2 regions of the Sulfurovum zhangzhouensis genome follow, and region 1 is predicted to be linked to the other one. Evidence: riboswitches for the same ligand, from Rfam matches in the RefSeq annotation. Region 1 holds a riboswitch; the other holds the start of a gene.
The links. A riboswitch is a leader RNA that binds a small molecule or an ion and turns the genes downstream of it on or off. The one in region 1 is predicted to bind cyclic di-GMP.

Region 1 (7,923 bases):
CAAGATAAAAGACACCTGGAATACCACGCTTTTGTAACATACGTTGTGCTGTCAATGACTGTACCAAACAGGCACTCTCCCAAGGGGTATAAGCAGCTGCTCTTATGATCGCTTTCCCTACAGCCATTGCACTTTGCCGGTTTTGATCACTCAGAGGTTTTATGTCAGATATATTTTTTTGATGTTCTAAAGAATGGGTCAAATGTTTAAAAGAAAACACTAAAAGGGCTGCACGCATCAGCCCCAATGTCACATAAGCTTCTACAAAAAGTTTTTTTTCTTCACCACTTAAAGCAAAGAATTTTTTGACCTTACCCAAGATCCATATCCTCTTTGATTACCCCTCTTGAAAAAAGTTCTTCATAACTTCCTTCTGCCTTAACACGCCCTTCTTCAATCAGATAAATATAGTCTGCTTGTTTGATCGTTGTTGTCCTGTGTGCAATGATAATCGTAGTACGTTCTTTTAAGAACTGTTCGAGTGTTTCATATAATTGATGTTCAGTCTCGTTATCCAATGCCGATGTAGCTTCATCAAAGATCACTACTTTTGGATTTGAAAGTATTAGACGTGCAATAGCTAGCCTCTGTTTCTGTCCTCCCGAAAGTCGGATACCGTTTTTCCCTATACGTGACTCCAAACCATTTTCCAGGCTAAGTACAAATGTTTCTAGTTTCGCTGCCCTTAAGGCTTCATGGATCTTCTCGTCACTGATCTCTTTGGAAAGTGTGAGGTTCATACGTATCGTCTCGTTAAAAAAGAGGGACTCTTGCAACATCAATGCAACATTCTCTCGTATGACAGGAAGTCCAATCTGCTCGATAGGTACACCGTTATAACATATTTCTCCGCCTTTATGCCGATAAAGTCCTACCAAAATCTGGGCAATCGTGCTTTTCCCACTGCCGCTTGGTCCGATCAAAGCAATCTTTTGTCCGCTTTTTGCTTCGATATTGATATGAGAGAGGACTTCGTTTGAATATTGATAAGCAAATGAAACATCTTTGAGTGTAACTGAAGTCGTTAATACATTCTCAAAAGGATTCTTCTCATGAGGGTAGTGTGGCTCCTGTTTCAATTTTAAAAGCGCATTAATGCGCTCTATCGCAGGTTTGGTATTTTGATAGCTGATCATTAGTCCCATTAACTGTTGTACAGGAGAATTCAAAGCAGAGAGATAAAACAAAAAGGCGATCATCATTCCTACACTTAAATCAGAATAAGCTACTACTACCACCCCCAAAGCACGGAATATATCAATGACCGTATTAGTCAAAAGTCCGGAAGACCGTTGTGCCACGGCAGCTTTATGGCCATAATCAATGGATGCATTTTCTATCTCTTTGGACTGGTCAAGAATAAGAGCAAAAAAGTTTTTCTCTTGGTTACTTGCCCGTACTTGAATAAAGAGTTCAAGTGTTTCATTCAGTAGTTCATTGTAAACCTCATAGGCTTTATATTGACGTCTTAACAACTCTCCTGTCTTTTTCCCTAGGACTTTTGAAAAGGCAAGAAAAAAAGGATTCAGGAATAAGATCAATAAAGCCAGAACCCAGTTCATCCATAACATGACTGCTGCAATACCAATAAGCATCAAGGTTGAACTGAAAAAACTACTGACAAATGCACTGGCAAAACTACTGACACCTGTTACATCCTGTATGGTCTTGGAAACAACTCCCCCCGATTTTAAAGTCTCATACTCGGACAAACACACACGCTCAAGATGATGCAAGATACGATGTCTTAGCAGATAACTGATCCTTTGCGTAATTTTAATAGCATAAAAACTTTGTTGATTGCTAAAAACAAATGCTCCCATTCGCAGTATAGCCACAAGAATTACCGTAACCAAGACTAAAAACCAAGTTTCACTATTACCAAATGTCGTAGACAAAAATGCTGTCAATTTTCCAGGGTGTCCAAGTAACACTTCATCAATCAATAGTGGAATAAGCATAGGGATAGGCAGAAGCAGTAATGTTGCAGCCATGCCATAAAATGTTGTCGCCCAAAACTCTTTTTTTTGCCCCAATATCTGCTGCCAGAAACGTTTCAATGAATAGAGCTTTGTCATTCTTGACCCACCCCATCAATATTCATCATATAAGCATAGGGCTTGATCGTTGACACTTGCAGTGATACTAAAGTGACCGAAGCATGATTCAGTATAAGAGAGGGAAACAGCATAGAAATGTTTTGAAAACGCAGATCCATTATCAGGTCTACATTTTTTTCAAAAGTATAAAGAGTCTTATCATCTAGTAATACCTCTTTAGTATACTTATTCTCTCGAATATCATCACTTCCCCTTTCAGTGAATATAGTAAAGGTAGTGACATAAACAAATAGAATTAACAGGAAAACAAAAAGTTGTAAATCAACTAAACGAAATTTTTTCAACGACATAAACTGCCATCTTTTCATTATAATACCCCAGACAATCTCTGGCAACCCGGCTATCTTTTCTCTTTTAAGACCCGCAGCTTTCCGTCTCTACCTCACGATAGGTTTGGCTTTTTCTCTAATAAAAGTAATTTATTCTACCTATTCATTAATTAAATAACAGTTAGCGAAGATATTATATAGTAGAAATAACAAATATGCGATACACGCGCAAATTTTTTTAACTGAGCAAACAAGCTGAGAATTATATGATAAGAGAAGAGTGCATAAATAATTTTAGTTTCTTATTTATTCTGATACAAAGTGGACTATAGTAAATGCCCCATCTGCTCTTTTTTAGTCTGCAGATACCCTTCATTGTGAGGATTTGAAGCGATCTGGAGAGGAATACGCTCTATGATCTCTATATTTTTGAGGCTTTCAATTTTCTTTGGATTGTTAGTAAGCAGCCTTAGCTTTTTGATCCCAAAATGTTCCAGGATAAACTCAACGATCTCATAGGTCCTTTCATCGGCTTGAAATCCCAGCTGATGGTTTGCAGCAACCGTATCAAATCCTTTATCTTGTAACGCATATGCATTCACTTTATTGAGTAGTCCGATGTTACGACCTTCTTGACGGTGATAAATGATCATTCCACCCTCTTTTGCGATCAGCTCCATAGCAGCATGAAGTTGTTCTCCGCAATCACATTTGAGCGAACCCAAAGCATCCCCGGTCAGACACTCAGAATGTACACGTACGATCGGAGCCTCTGGAAGATTATCGGTGAAAATTGCCAAATGCTCTTTTCCCAGATCATCTTTGAAGGCTTGAATGTTGAATGTACCGTATTTGGTTGGTAAAATGGCGGTTTGTGATTGTTCTACTGCTTTCATTGGGGAGATTATACAGGAATAATGGATAATTAATAATTAATAGCCGATAATTGTTGTAAAATAGCGGCTACTTATAGAGTATAAAAAGTTCACCCAAAAGGTAAAGTTATTATGTTTGCACGTTTTCGTAGAAAAAGACTCAACCCCGTCCTAAGAGACCTCCTTCAAGAGACACATCTGAGTGTCAATGATTTCATCTATCCGCTTTTTGCTAGAAGCGGTACAGGTATCAAAGATGAAGTAGCTTCTATGCCGGGTGTATACCAAATGAGTATTGATGAGATCGTTAAAGAGTGTGAAGATCTCAAAAAACTCGGTATCTACGCGATCATCCTCTTTGGGATACCGGATGTGAAAGACTCGGTTGGAAGCGATGCACTCTGTGAGCATGGTATCATCGCCCAAACAGTGAGAGCGGTGAAAGCTGCACACCCGGATATGTTTGTCGTCACGGACCTCTGTTTCTGTGAATACACTGACCATGGTCATTGTGGAGTACTGGACCCGGTACTTGAAACCGTAGACAATGATATTACTCTTGGAAATCTTGCAAAACAAGCAGTTGTTCATGCCAAAGCAGGTGCAGATATGATCGCTCCAAGCGGTATGATGGATGGGATGATCACAGCGATCCGCGAAGGACTGGATAGTGCAGGATTTGAAAACCTTCCGGTGATGAGCTATTCAACGAAATTTGCTTCAGCATACTATGGGCCATTTAGAGATGTGGCAGAAAGCAGTCCAAGTTTTGGTGATAGAAGAAGCTACCAGATGAACCCTGCAAACCGAAATGAAGCGATCCTGGAAAGTATAGAGGATGAAAAAGAAGGGGCAGATATACTGATGGTCAAACCGGCCCTTGCCTATCTTGATATTGTCAGAGATATCAAAAACAATACCTCACTTCCACTGGCAGTCTATAACGTCTCCGGTGAATACTCAATGCTAAAAATGGCTGCTAAAGCAGGTGTAATTGATTATGACAAAGTGATGATGGAAACGCTGCTTGGATTTAAACGTGCAGGTGCAGATATCATCATCACATACCATGCAAAAGAGGCAGCTCTGCTCCTTCAAAAATAGTAACTTTGGGGGAGCTTTACCCCAATGATTACGCACATCTTCAATTTTCAACCCATTTATGGTAGAATATTTCCTTTTAAAATTTTAGCTATATTTAATGTATCTAACAAGGATAGTCCGATGAGACACTTTTTGACACTGGCAGACTTTACTAAAGAGGAACTGCTGGAGATGATCGCACTGGCACAAAAGATCAAAGCCCAGACAAAGCAACGTAAGTTTGTACCCTACATGGAACACCAGACACTGGGAATGATCTTTGAGAAGAGCTCAACACGTACAAGAGTAAGCTTTGAGACGGGAATTTACCAGCTTGGCGGTATCGGGCTTTTCCTCTCGTCTAATGATATTCAGCTGGGCCGTGGAGAACCGATGAAAGATACGGCACGAGTTATCTCCCGTATGGTTGATATGGTGATGATACGTACGTTTGAGCATAGCAAGCTTGAAGAGTTTGCCAAGTACTCCAAAGTACCGGTGATCAACGGTCTCACAGATGACTACCACCCGGTACAACTCATGACAGACTTTCTTACGATGCTTGAATTTGGTAAAGAAAACCCGATCGTTGCCTATGTAGGAGATGGTAATAACATGACCCATTCGTGGCTGATGCTTGCAGCGATCATGGGCTTTGAACTGCGTGTAGCAACGCCAAAAGGGTATGAGTGTGATCCGGCTATCGTAGCACAGGCTGAGAAACTTGCTGCACAAAACGGTGGTAAACTGATCTTTGGTAACGATCCTAAAGAAGCGGTTAAAGGTGTTGATGTCGTCACGACGGATACATGGATTTCTATGGGGCAAGAAGACGAAAAAGAGACAAAACTAAAAGCCTTTGATGGCTATATCGTTGATGAAGCGATGATGAATCTAGCAAAAGAAGATGCGATCTTCCTACACTGTCTGCCTGCTTATAGAGGATATGAAGTAAGCGAAGAGGTCTTTGAAAAACATTCTGAAGTGATCTTTACAGAAGCCGAGAACAGACTTCATGCACAAAAAGGTATCATGGTATGGCTTGATAGCCATAGAAATGATTAGTCAAGTCATTGTACTATCAACATATTTGCATTTATGCAAAGATTAGAGTATATTAGAACATTAGAAAAGTAGCAGTGCTTGATGCTTATTTTTTGAGTTCGTTCTTTTTCTTGGTTACAAAAACAAAGGAAAAGAGAACAAATAATAGTAAAACCTTTGATTTAAAATAATTAAGGAAAAACCTTTGAGTAAACAACTAGATGAGATCTTTAACTTTACCGATACCAGTGAAGCCTGTATCAAATGCGGTAAATGTATCCCGGTATGTACTATCCACCAGGTAAATCCCGATGAGACCACTTCTCCTCGAGGGTTCATCGATCTTCTGGGTGCATATAAACGTGGAGATCTGGAACTGGATAAAAATACAAAAAATATTTTTGAGAGCTGTTTTTTATGTACCAACTGTGTAGATGTATGTCCTAACTCTCTACCTACAGATATGGTCATCGAAGAAGTTCGTGCTGATATAGCAGAGAAGTATGGTATTGCCTGGTTTAAAAAAGCCTTTTTCTTTTTGCTTCGCAATAGAAAGATTATGGACCTTGTCATGAAACTTGGATTTATGTTCAAGACATGTGCACTCAGCGTAGATGAAAAGGGCCGTGGTCTCAAGGCAAGATTTGCACTTCCGATGGTTAAAAAAGGAAGGCTTCTTCCATCTCTGGCGAAAACAAGCTTTCTCAATAGTCATCCTGAAGAGATACCTGCACCACTGCAAGAGAAGAAGAACCCTCGTGTAGCTATCTTCATCGGATGTCTTGCCAACTATAACTATACCGATATCGGGGATAGTCTGGTAGAGATACTGAAACAACTGAATATCGATGTCTTTATCCCTAAAAAACAGCTCTGTTGCGGTGCCCCTGCCTACTTTACAGGAGATGTAGACTCAGTAGAGTATATGACCAAAAAGAACATCAAATACTTTGAGAGCTTTATGGATGAATGTGATGCGATGTTGATCCCGGAAGCAACCTGTTCAGCAATGGTAAAACATGATTGGCAGGTCTTCTTTGCAAATCACGATATGCCCGAATGGGAAGAGCGTGCTAAAAAAGTGAGTGAAAAAATACACATGGCAACAGCATGGCTCTATAACAATACCGATCTGGTCAAACTACTGGCAGAAAAAGGTAAAAAGTTTGATGATGTCGTGACTTACCATGATCCTTGCCATGCAAGAAAAGTACAGGGTATTTGGCAAGAACCACGTAATCTGCTTGCTCAAAACTATCCAATGAAAGAGATGAGTGATCCGAACCGCTGTTGTGGATTTGGAGGAGTAACAATGCAGACTGAGAAGTTCCATCTTGCTGAAGCCGCAGGTAAACCAAAAGCTGCGATGATCAAAGATACAAAAGCCAAGTACGTAAGTGCAGAGTGTAGCGCTTGTCGTGTACAACTTAGTGAAGCAATGAACAATGCGGATGTGGAGACGATCTTCAAGAATCCTCTAGAACTTATCGCTGAAGCACTAAAGTAGTGCTTCACCTCTTACATTTTATTTGATAGGACAATGATTCTCTGTAAGAACAGAGAATATATTGTTCCCCTCCTCATAACGATAATCCAGCATATATCCCAATTTTTCCAAAATCGCGTTTACTATATATAATCCAAGCCCAAAACCTGAACTTCGTTTTTCCTCTTGAGAAAAAGGTTCAATATAATAAGAGAGTGGATGTTGCAAAGCTTTTCCTCTGGATGAAACTTCCAAACCACAATCAATTGACTTCAAATGTACGTGTTTATCTGTACTATACTTTATACCGTTATCCATAAGGTTTTTAAGTGCCAAAGCCAAAAGATTTACATCCGTGATCAAAGCCACATCTTTTACCTCAATACTCATGTGGTCGCTCTCATTGATCAAAAGCTCGCGTGTTCTCTGCACTACTTCTTTGAGTGAAGTATACTCTAAACTCGGTTCAAAACTTTGTGTGGTGACACGCTCTATCTGGGCAAGTTCATTGATCAGTTCATTCATACGTTCAAAGGCACGTACCAATACTTTTTTACTCTGAACATCTTCCAGCATCTCTACAATGATACGTCCTTTAGTAATCGGAGTTTTAAGTTCATGCATGATATTGCGCATAAAGAGATTTTTAGATGCAGAGAGTTGATTGATATGTCTAATGGCATTGTCAAAGCTTTGTGCGATTTTTCCTATCTCATCATCATACTTATAGGTCACTTTAGTATTTAGATCACCCTTAGCAAAACGCTGTATCTCTTTATGTAGTGTACGAAGCGGATAAAGTTTACGCAAGACAGCTACATAAAGCAAAAGCAAAAGTACCGTCAAGAAGACACCCAAAGACACGGCAATCTCAAAATAGTACTTCTCTTCTCTATCATCCACAAGCATGAGATTATACTCCATACGCTGTATATAGATATATCTTTTACCCTTAATATCAAACACTCGCACTTTACCCAATGCCGAACCGCCGGTAAAGATTGTCTCCCCACTGTTTTCTATACGCTTTTTCAGGATCGAAGCAC
Region 2 (7,923 bases), 530 kb from region 1:
AGTAAAAGGAAATAAGCATGATCAGGTTCTTAGGAATAATTATCGCTTTAACAACAGGGATATTAGCAACTGAAAATCAAAAAGGCGTAGAAGGATTATCAGGAGATACAAGATCACTTCTTGCTGAGGAGATGAGACATATCGAAAAAGGGATGCATAGTATCTTTTCTAATATAGTAAAAGGTGAGTATGAAGAGATCTCCAAAATGGCAACAGATATCCATGACAGTTTTATCTTCACTAAAAGTTTAACACAGGCACAAAGAGAAGAATTGAAAACAAATTTACCGCAGGGGTTTATTGAACTAGACCGTTCTTTCCATGCTACAGCCGGTAAATTATCTGAAGCAGCCGAATTTGAAGAGAAAAAAGCAGTAGAGGAAAATTTTTCCAAAATGATGGGACTTTGTGTGCAATGCCACTCAACCTATGCGACACAACGGTTTAAGACTTTTTCTGAGTGATTTTTTGCTTCATTCCCACTTTGAGAGTGGGAATGAAAAAGTACATACTTTATATTATCAAAGACAGGATCTTTAGATCCTGTCTTTAATTTAATATTACTCTATCGTAATACTCCACGAGTTTAAGGTATTAGTAATAATAGGAATGTTATCAACCACATTCAATGTCCATGTACCATTTGCATTTTCACCATTAACAGCTGATAGAGGTTCTTCTGGCACATACGTTCCATTGATCGTCGAACTAAAAGTTTGATCGCTCATCAAAATGGTTGCATTATCATCAAACGTAGCGATAAATGTCGGATCGGTTCCCCTGTTATCTGAAAGCAGGACTACCGTTCCAAAAGGACTTTCAAGACGATACTCATTATCATAAGGCGCTAGCCCACTACTATTGATATGTACAGTCACTTTATTGATAGAGGATATAGCATTTGTTACAATAATTTGTGAAGTAACCGTAGACATATCCATTAACGATAATGGAGTATTATTTACAAAAGTTTGTGCCTTAGGATCATCAAGTGCAGAACATGCAAAATTTTGTGAACTGTAACCGGATACAATATCATTGTAATTAGCAAGAGTAGTACCTGAGAATGCATAACCCATTGATTGATCAACATTATTATCTCCATTTGGTTCAGCGATATCTGTTCTATTGGAAACATACCATATCCCGCCATCTTTCGGAGCCCAAGTAGTACAGGAAGCTGAGTTAAATGGTGTATTTATACAAGTAGCTCCGTTTACATTAGGATATATTCCCATGATATAAAAATATTCTGCTCCGTGTGCAGTTACCGCAGCAGTAAAATGAGCCTCTGTTCTTGGTACAAAAAGATGCATACCGAAGTTATCAGAACAATATGCTTCTGCTGCTGGAGCCAAAAGTGCTGAAGAGGTAGTAACTGTTTTGATAGTATACCCGCCACCATCACTTGTCATATCACAATAAGCCTCAAATGGGTCTATTCCTCCAACACCGTCAGGATCAATCATATACATGCCATCACCTACTGAAAGACCATTTTCCAGATATGCCCTGCATGAAGCTAGTAGATTAGGATAATCAATTGTGATGTTCGCTTCATTTGACTCAAGCCCTGTTCTATCTGTTACAGTATAGAAAATCGGTGTTGGATCGCCGATAAAGCCTGCCTCCGGGGTAAATGTCACATTTCCATCAGCATCAACAGTCCAGTTACCTTCACCTGCTACAACCAAACTGTCAGCATAATCATCACCGTTCTCATCCGTTGCATTGCCATCTACGAAATTCACCGTACTTGCATTGATGTCATTTTCTGCATCCGTATCATTTGCCACGACATTTAGCGTAGTTGCTGCACCTAAAGTAGTATTAGTTTCATTATCATCCACTGCTACAGGAGCAGTTTGCGGATAATCTATGCTTACAGTAGCTGCGTTAGATGTAAGACCTGTATTGTCAGTGATAATATACGTGATTGACTCTGGATCTCCCGTAAAACCTGCTTCTGGTGTAAAGATCACTGTATGCACAGGAGAGACAGACCAGTTTCCTTCACCAGCTACTACCAAAGTATCACCTGGGTTGGTCGTACCTGTGATGTGAATTGAACTTGTATTAATATCATTTTCTGCATCTGTATCATTTGCCAAAACATCCACAGTGGTTGCAAAACCTGAAGTCCCATTAGCATCATCATCGTATGCTACAGGTGCTGTTTGGGGATAGTCTATCGTGACTGTAGCACTATTGGATACAAGTCCATTAGTATCAGATACGATATACTCGATCACAGATGGATCATTAGTAAATCCAATCTCAGGTGTAAAAGTCACATTTCCTGCAGCATCAACACTCCATGTTCCTTCGCCCGTTACCACCAAAGAATCACCGGCATTCGCTGTCCCGATGATCTGTACAGAACTGACATCAAGATTGTTTTCAACATCAGTATCGTTTGCTACTACTAAGATAGTTGCCGGTGCCCCTGAAACACCAACACCGCTATCGTTTACTGCTACAGGAGCTACACCGGCAAGCGCACTGTCTGAAGAGGTAGAAGACTTATCACAGCCATTCAATGCTAAAAGTGAAGAAACCATCAGTACAAAAGGTATGATTTTAAAGTTTGTTAATTTCATTCTTGATTCCTTTTAAAACTTATACGTAAGACCGACTGTCCAAGTATCGGCAACTATATCATCAAGTTCTGCTCTCTTGTCAAGTCCTTTATCATCATACAATGAGACATAATCGGCAAATACAGATATCTCTCCTGAAAGCGCATAACTTACTCCAAGTCCCCAATGGAATCCACCTTGAACTGCATCACCACCTGCAAGGTCTTCAAGCATAATTTGGCCATATCCTAGAAGTCCGTAAATATCAAAGTTTCCAATCGGATACATAGGTTTTACATAAACTCCCCAGCTATAATAATCACCATCATATCCATCAGTGACACCTAGTGTACCGCTATCATAGTCACAAGCACCCAGACCTAATGTATAACGTCCTTCAAGTGCCACATAACTGTTAAACTCGTATCCTGCTTGTAATACCACTGTAGTTGCACTAATCTTTTCATCAGTTGTCTCATCATCAACCGATACATCTCCCATTCCTACGCCAATATAGAAAGGATATACCTCAACTTCCGGCATTTCGACATAAGGCTCTACAGCCTTACCCATATCACCGCCCCCATAAGCTATTCCACTCAGTGCCATTATAGACACCAGAGATAACATTCCCTTTTTCATTATTTCCCTTTAATAAGTGTAGTATTTGATTGATTATGCAACCTGGCGATCTTTTCTTTTACTATAGAGCTATAGTATCCAAGACCCATGGCTTTCTGACCCTATCTCACGATAGGTGTAGCGTTTAACATTGTAATGCATTTTGATTATATTTAAAACATTATTAAAATACTAAGTATTAAGTCAAATTATCAAATATAATAACAATATATTTATCTTTTTAAGAAAGCTTCTCCTTGATTCATTTTAGAGCATCTCAAGCTGATAAAGGAACTTCCTCTCTTTAAATGAAGGGATATCCAGCTCCTGGCGGTACTTGGCAATAGACCTTCTCACCATCTGTATACCAAAACGTGCTTCAAGCATCTCATGGATCGCTTTGTCACTATAGGGTTTGTTTTTATCTTCACTCTGGATCAATCTTTGGATAAACTCTTTTAGCTCGGCTGTAGACACATTGCCTATAGCATTGGAAAAGAAGTCTTTAAAAGAGTAGATACCATGCTCTGTTTCCATATACTTTCCGCTTATCGCGCGGGAAATTGTAGACTCATTAAATCCAAGCTCTTCTGCAACATCCTGAAGTTTTAAAGGTTTTAGCGTCCCACCCATGAAAAACGAATACTGTTTTTCCAACAGTACCAGTGTAATGTTATAAAGCGTACTTTTTCTAAGGTCCAGGAGCTTGACCAGTTCTCGTGCTTCTTTAAATTTCTGTTTCGCAAAATTCTCATACTTATCGATCTGTGTCACCTTGAGATCCGGATAAAATGCATTGTTCATTTTTATGGTCAACTCATCTTCATCAAAATAGACAAAAAGGTCAGGCAAGATAGGCGGCTCACTCGGCATGTATTTGATAGCCGGCGGATTTTTGAGATGTTTCAGTATCTCTTTGGCCTCTGAAAACCTAGGATGGCTGATAAACTTTTCCAATGATTCAAACTGTATGATCATCGCACTGAGCAATAGGCTCATATCATCATCTAGATCAAACTCATTTAACTGAAACAAAAACGACTCTTTATAGTCTTTTGCCCCTACCCCGTAAGGCTGAAGATAAGCAAAACGCTGTCTGACCGATTCTACCTGTGCAGCAGGTACACCGCACTGTGTAGCGATCTCTTCAATATCTCCTTCAAAATACCCCTCATCACTGATATAAAATATGATCTGTTTAGCGATCTTCTGAGAGATCGGTGTAGGGAAAAGCGGTGCAGCGATCTGTTCATCCAGTTTTTCATAAAGTGACTGGGTTGATATACTCATCCATTCGATCTCATCACTCGATGCATTGGAGACATGATTTTGATAGGAAAGATATGCCTGATGTGTGCTGCTGGATGAACTTTCTGCTACTTCAAAGCCTGAACTTACTTCAAGACACGGATTTTCATTGGCGATATTCTGTATATGTTTTTCCAGGTCTGAAAGTGAACATTGCAGCAAAGGTAACCATGTCTGCATAGAAAGACGCGGTATTTGTTTTTGTTTGAGATTAAAGACTTGCTTTACTGCCATTTGTATCCTCTTGTATATAGTATATAAATTATTTTACATTCAATACTATGCATATTCTGTTCCAGACTGCACAAAAATGCATCTTTTGACAAAATAGAGGTAATCATCATTAAAAAGATTATGAAATCTCTTTAAAAATGACTACATCAAACTCCGGAAAATCCGGAGAAAGATTAGTACTTGATACGTACAAGCCCGTTTGGCTGTGTGATCTTCATCTGGCAAGCAAGACGTGCTTTAGGACTGCTCTCACCTATTGTTTTCATAACTGCTTTTTCTTTGTCAGTCATATCACTAAGATAGTCCATCCCCGATTCAATTAGTACTACACATGTTCCACATTCACCGTCACGGCACCCAAACGGTAGTGCAGAACCTGATGCTTCTACAATGTCTTGAATCGTTTTACCCGGTGTAACATTAATTGCCAAAAAATCATTAATGATCTCTACTCTAGTTGTCATTTGTTGTCTCCTTTTAAAATAGATAGATCTTTATATCTGCGGTGATATAAAAATCTTTGCTAATACACAAAACTTAGTCATCGCTTCCTTTGTTTTGAGATTGCTCTGCTGCTTTTTGAGCTGCTTTTTGAGCTGCTTTTTGAGCTGCTTTTTGAGCTGCTTTTTTGGCACGGTGTTCTCTCAACCATCTTAGTTCTTCTTCAACTTCATCATATCCGTCTACATCATCTATGGCCAATAGCTCTGCTTCACGGCATCCGTAAGTAGATCCTTCTTCTATAAAATGGACTTCATAGATACGTATCACCTGCAGCCAGTCTCCTATATGCGTAACATATCCTTCCGCACCGGGCTGGACCAAAATTGCATCAGGAGCATGAAAAGGGTTAGACCCGTCATTCCTGATAGGCTTTGTGATACGTACCCTTTGACCTAGATGAAATACCGGCAGTATCTCGTCTTTAGTTGAAGCTGATATTTGTTTGGCTTGTGCATGCGTGAACTCCATTGCTTACCTCCTCTATATCATTACATGTTGTTGAAGTAGAACAGGTACTACATGCACTAGGCTTGCCGAATGTATCCCAAACTTCGGCAGCTGATGGAGCATATCCGTTCTCAAAGTTCTTATAAACAGTGATCAAGGCAAATTTATAATAATCCAACAACTTCTCTTCACTACCGAGATCATGACCCTTTGCTTTCTCTATCATTTCACCGTATTTTTTCATGATATGAAAACGTTTTACATACACCAATCTCTCATCATAATCAAGATCAAAAAAGTCAAAATAATCTTCAGCATCCGTTAATGTCTGAAACTCTTGTAATACACCCATTGTAAATCCTTTTAACACACTATGCAATTTTTACTCTATAACAACTAGATAAAACCTATAATATTTTTATAAACTCCGACAATTTTGTCGCTAAATACCCATTTCACTTTTCAGCTGTTCAGCCCAAGTACTGATTCTCTCTTCAGTAAGATCTGCCTGGTTCACGTTATCGATTGCCAATCCACAGAACTTACCGTCTTTTTCAGCCCTTGAAAATTTATAGGTATACCCCTCAGTAGGCCAATATCCATATTCAGTGTCTGCACCGAGCTTACTGAAAACATCTTTCATTTTTCCCAAAGCACTGATAAACTCTTCGCCATGCGTATCCTGATCACCTGCTCCAAAGAAAGCTACTTTTTTGCCACTGAAATCAGGTTCTTCATTTTCCATTTCATACAAAGGATCGACCCAGTCGCGCTGAGGATCACCCTGCCCCCAGGTTGAAGAACCGATCAGTAATACATCAAACTCTTCAAATTGGCCAAGGTCATCGTAATCCTCTTCCATATTGATCAGTTCAGCTCCATCAAAAAGCTCTTCAAGCTGCTCAGCTGCTTCCTGTGTCACACCGCTGCTGCTACCTACGAAAATCCCAACATTTGCCATTTATGCCTCCTTACATGGTTTGTATTGTTGATAGATACTAAATGCTTTATCTAGAAGTTTTTGTCCATCTTCATAAAGCTTGTCAATTGTTCTGTATCCAAATCTATGTGCATCTTTGAAGTATTTGTCTACCAACACGATCTTGTCTGCAATGACGATACATCTTCCAAAGCCTTCATGGCTCATCTCCATGACAACATTACACATCACACCGGTTTTTCTTTCAAACTGAAGTGCAATAGCCTTATAGATCATCTTGATCTCTCCGATAAGCATCTCATCGATATCTGCGATGATAGGTATACTTTTCAGATCTTCTTTTGTCTTTACATATTTCTTAGTCAAAAGCTCTTCATCACTCATTTTTGACCAGTTTCCAAACTGATCGGTAGCTCTTAGCTGACGGATCAGCTCTTCAGTAAATGCATTGTGTTCTAATGTTGTATCAACCATAATTATTTTCCTTTATTTTTTAATAACGCTTTCAAAGCCAAGCTTCTTAAGCTGTGTTAACACTCTTTCTCTTTTGCTTTGTACAAATCTAATCTATAGCCCAGCGTGCCAATCTTGGATCTTCGACCGTTTCAATATTCATGATTCTTTTCACCCATGGCGGCGGGTTTGTGTTGATCATTTCTATCAGTTCTCCCAGTATCTCTTTAATCGATCTAGGTTCCGGCACTTTCATTGGATTTATTCCTGCACGGATCACTTTTGCAGCTGCAGTTCCTCCAATCGACTCACAATACATAATATTGATACCCTCAAGTGCTTTGACCTTGAAATCGGTCTTGTCATCACCTGCTAAATCGGATGTATCAGTCTTAATGACACCAGCTAGAGAAAATCCATCTTTGGAGACGTTATAGACTACAAACTCTTTAGCCCCACCAAAATGTGCGTTAATGACTTCAAGATCTTTGGTCGCAAACGCTACTTTCATGCTATTTTCCAATGTATCGTTACTCTCTACCGTTATCTTCGTTGATTCACCCATGATGCTTCACCTCTCGTAATTTATTTGCTATTTCTAAAAGGAAATATGTACTTCCTTCATAAAGCTGATCGTTCTTGAGCTGGTTTCCAAGTTCTTCATAGTTTGGGAACCCTCTCAATACCAATCCTGCATGGCTTTGCTCATCTATATGCAAGATTCGTTCCGCATGAAAATTACTGATGACCAGATCTGCATTTTTGAAGTGTACTTTCGCATCTTCCAGATCTCCAACAAAGACTTTTTTAGCCTCTATTTTTTCAAGTACAGGGCTA

Region 2: it holds a riboswitch for cyclic di-GMP, as region 1 does, so the genes downstream of both, PGH07_RS01400 (porin family protein) here and PGH07_RS04155 (hypothetical protein) in region 1, are expected to answer to the same signal.

The regions. Positions count from the first base shown of each region.
Region 1 covers NZ_JAQIBD010000001.1:796,596-804,518, forward strand. The annotation lists gene PGH07_RS04145 (lasso peptide biosynthesis B2 protein) at 1-319, opposite strand, end outside; gene PGH07_RS04150 (ABC transporter ATP-binding protein) at 312-2,078, opposite strand; gene PGH07_RS04155 (hypothetical protein) at 2,075-2,428, opposite strand; cyclic di-GMP riboswitch class I at 2,448-2,528, opposite strand; gene ribA (GTP cyclohydrolase II) at 2,716-3,285, opposite strand; gene hemB (porphobilinogen synthase) at 3,397-4,368, shown strand; gene argF (ornithine carbamoyltransferase) at 4,489-5,412, shown strand; gene PGH07_RS04175 ((Fe-S)-binding protein) at 5,597-6,898, shown strand; gene PGH07_RS04180 (ArsS family sensor histidine kinase) at 6,917-7,923, opposite strand, start outside.
Region 2 covers NZ_JAQIBD010000001.1:267,893-275,815, forward strand. The annotation lists gene PGH07_RS01390 (cytochrome c) at 18-464, shown strand; gene PGH07_RS01395 (Ig-like domain-containing protein) at 561-2,600, opposite strand; gene PGH07_RS01400 (porin family protein) at 2,613-3,221, opposite strand; cyclic di-GMP riboswitch class I at 3,255-3,353, opposite strand; gene rpoN (RNA polymerase factor sigma-54) at 3,468-4,742, opposite strand; gene PGH07_RS01410 (2Fe-2S iron-sulfur cluster-binding protein) at 4,916-5,206, opposite strand; gene PGH07_RS01415 (nitrogen fixation protein NifZ) at 5,280-5,714, opposite strand; gene PGH07_RS01420 (nitrogenase-stabilizing/protective protein NifW) at 5,668-6,045, opposite strand; gene PGH07_RS01425 (flavodoxin) at 6,136-6,654, opposite strand; gene PGH07_RS01430 (NifX-associated nitrogen fixation protein) at 6,655-7,107, opposite strand; gene nifX (nitrogen fixation protein NifX) at 7,196-7,651, opposite strand; gene nifN (nitrogenase iron-molybdenum cofactor biosynthesis protein NifN) at 7,644-7,923, opposite strand, start outside.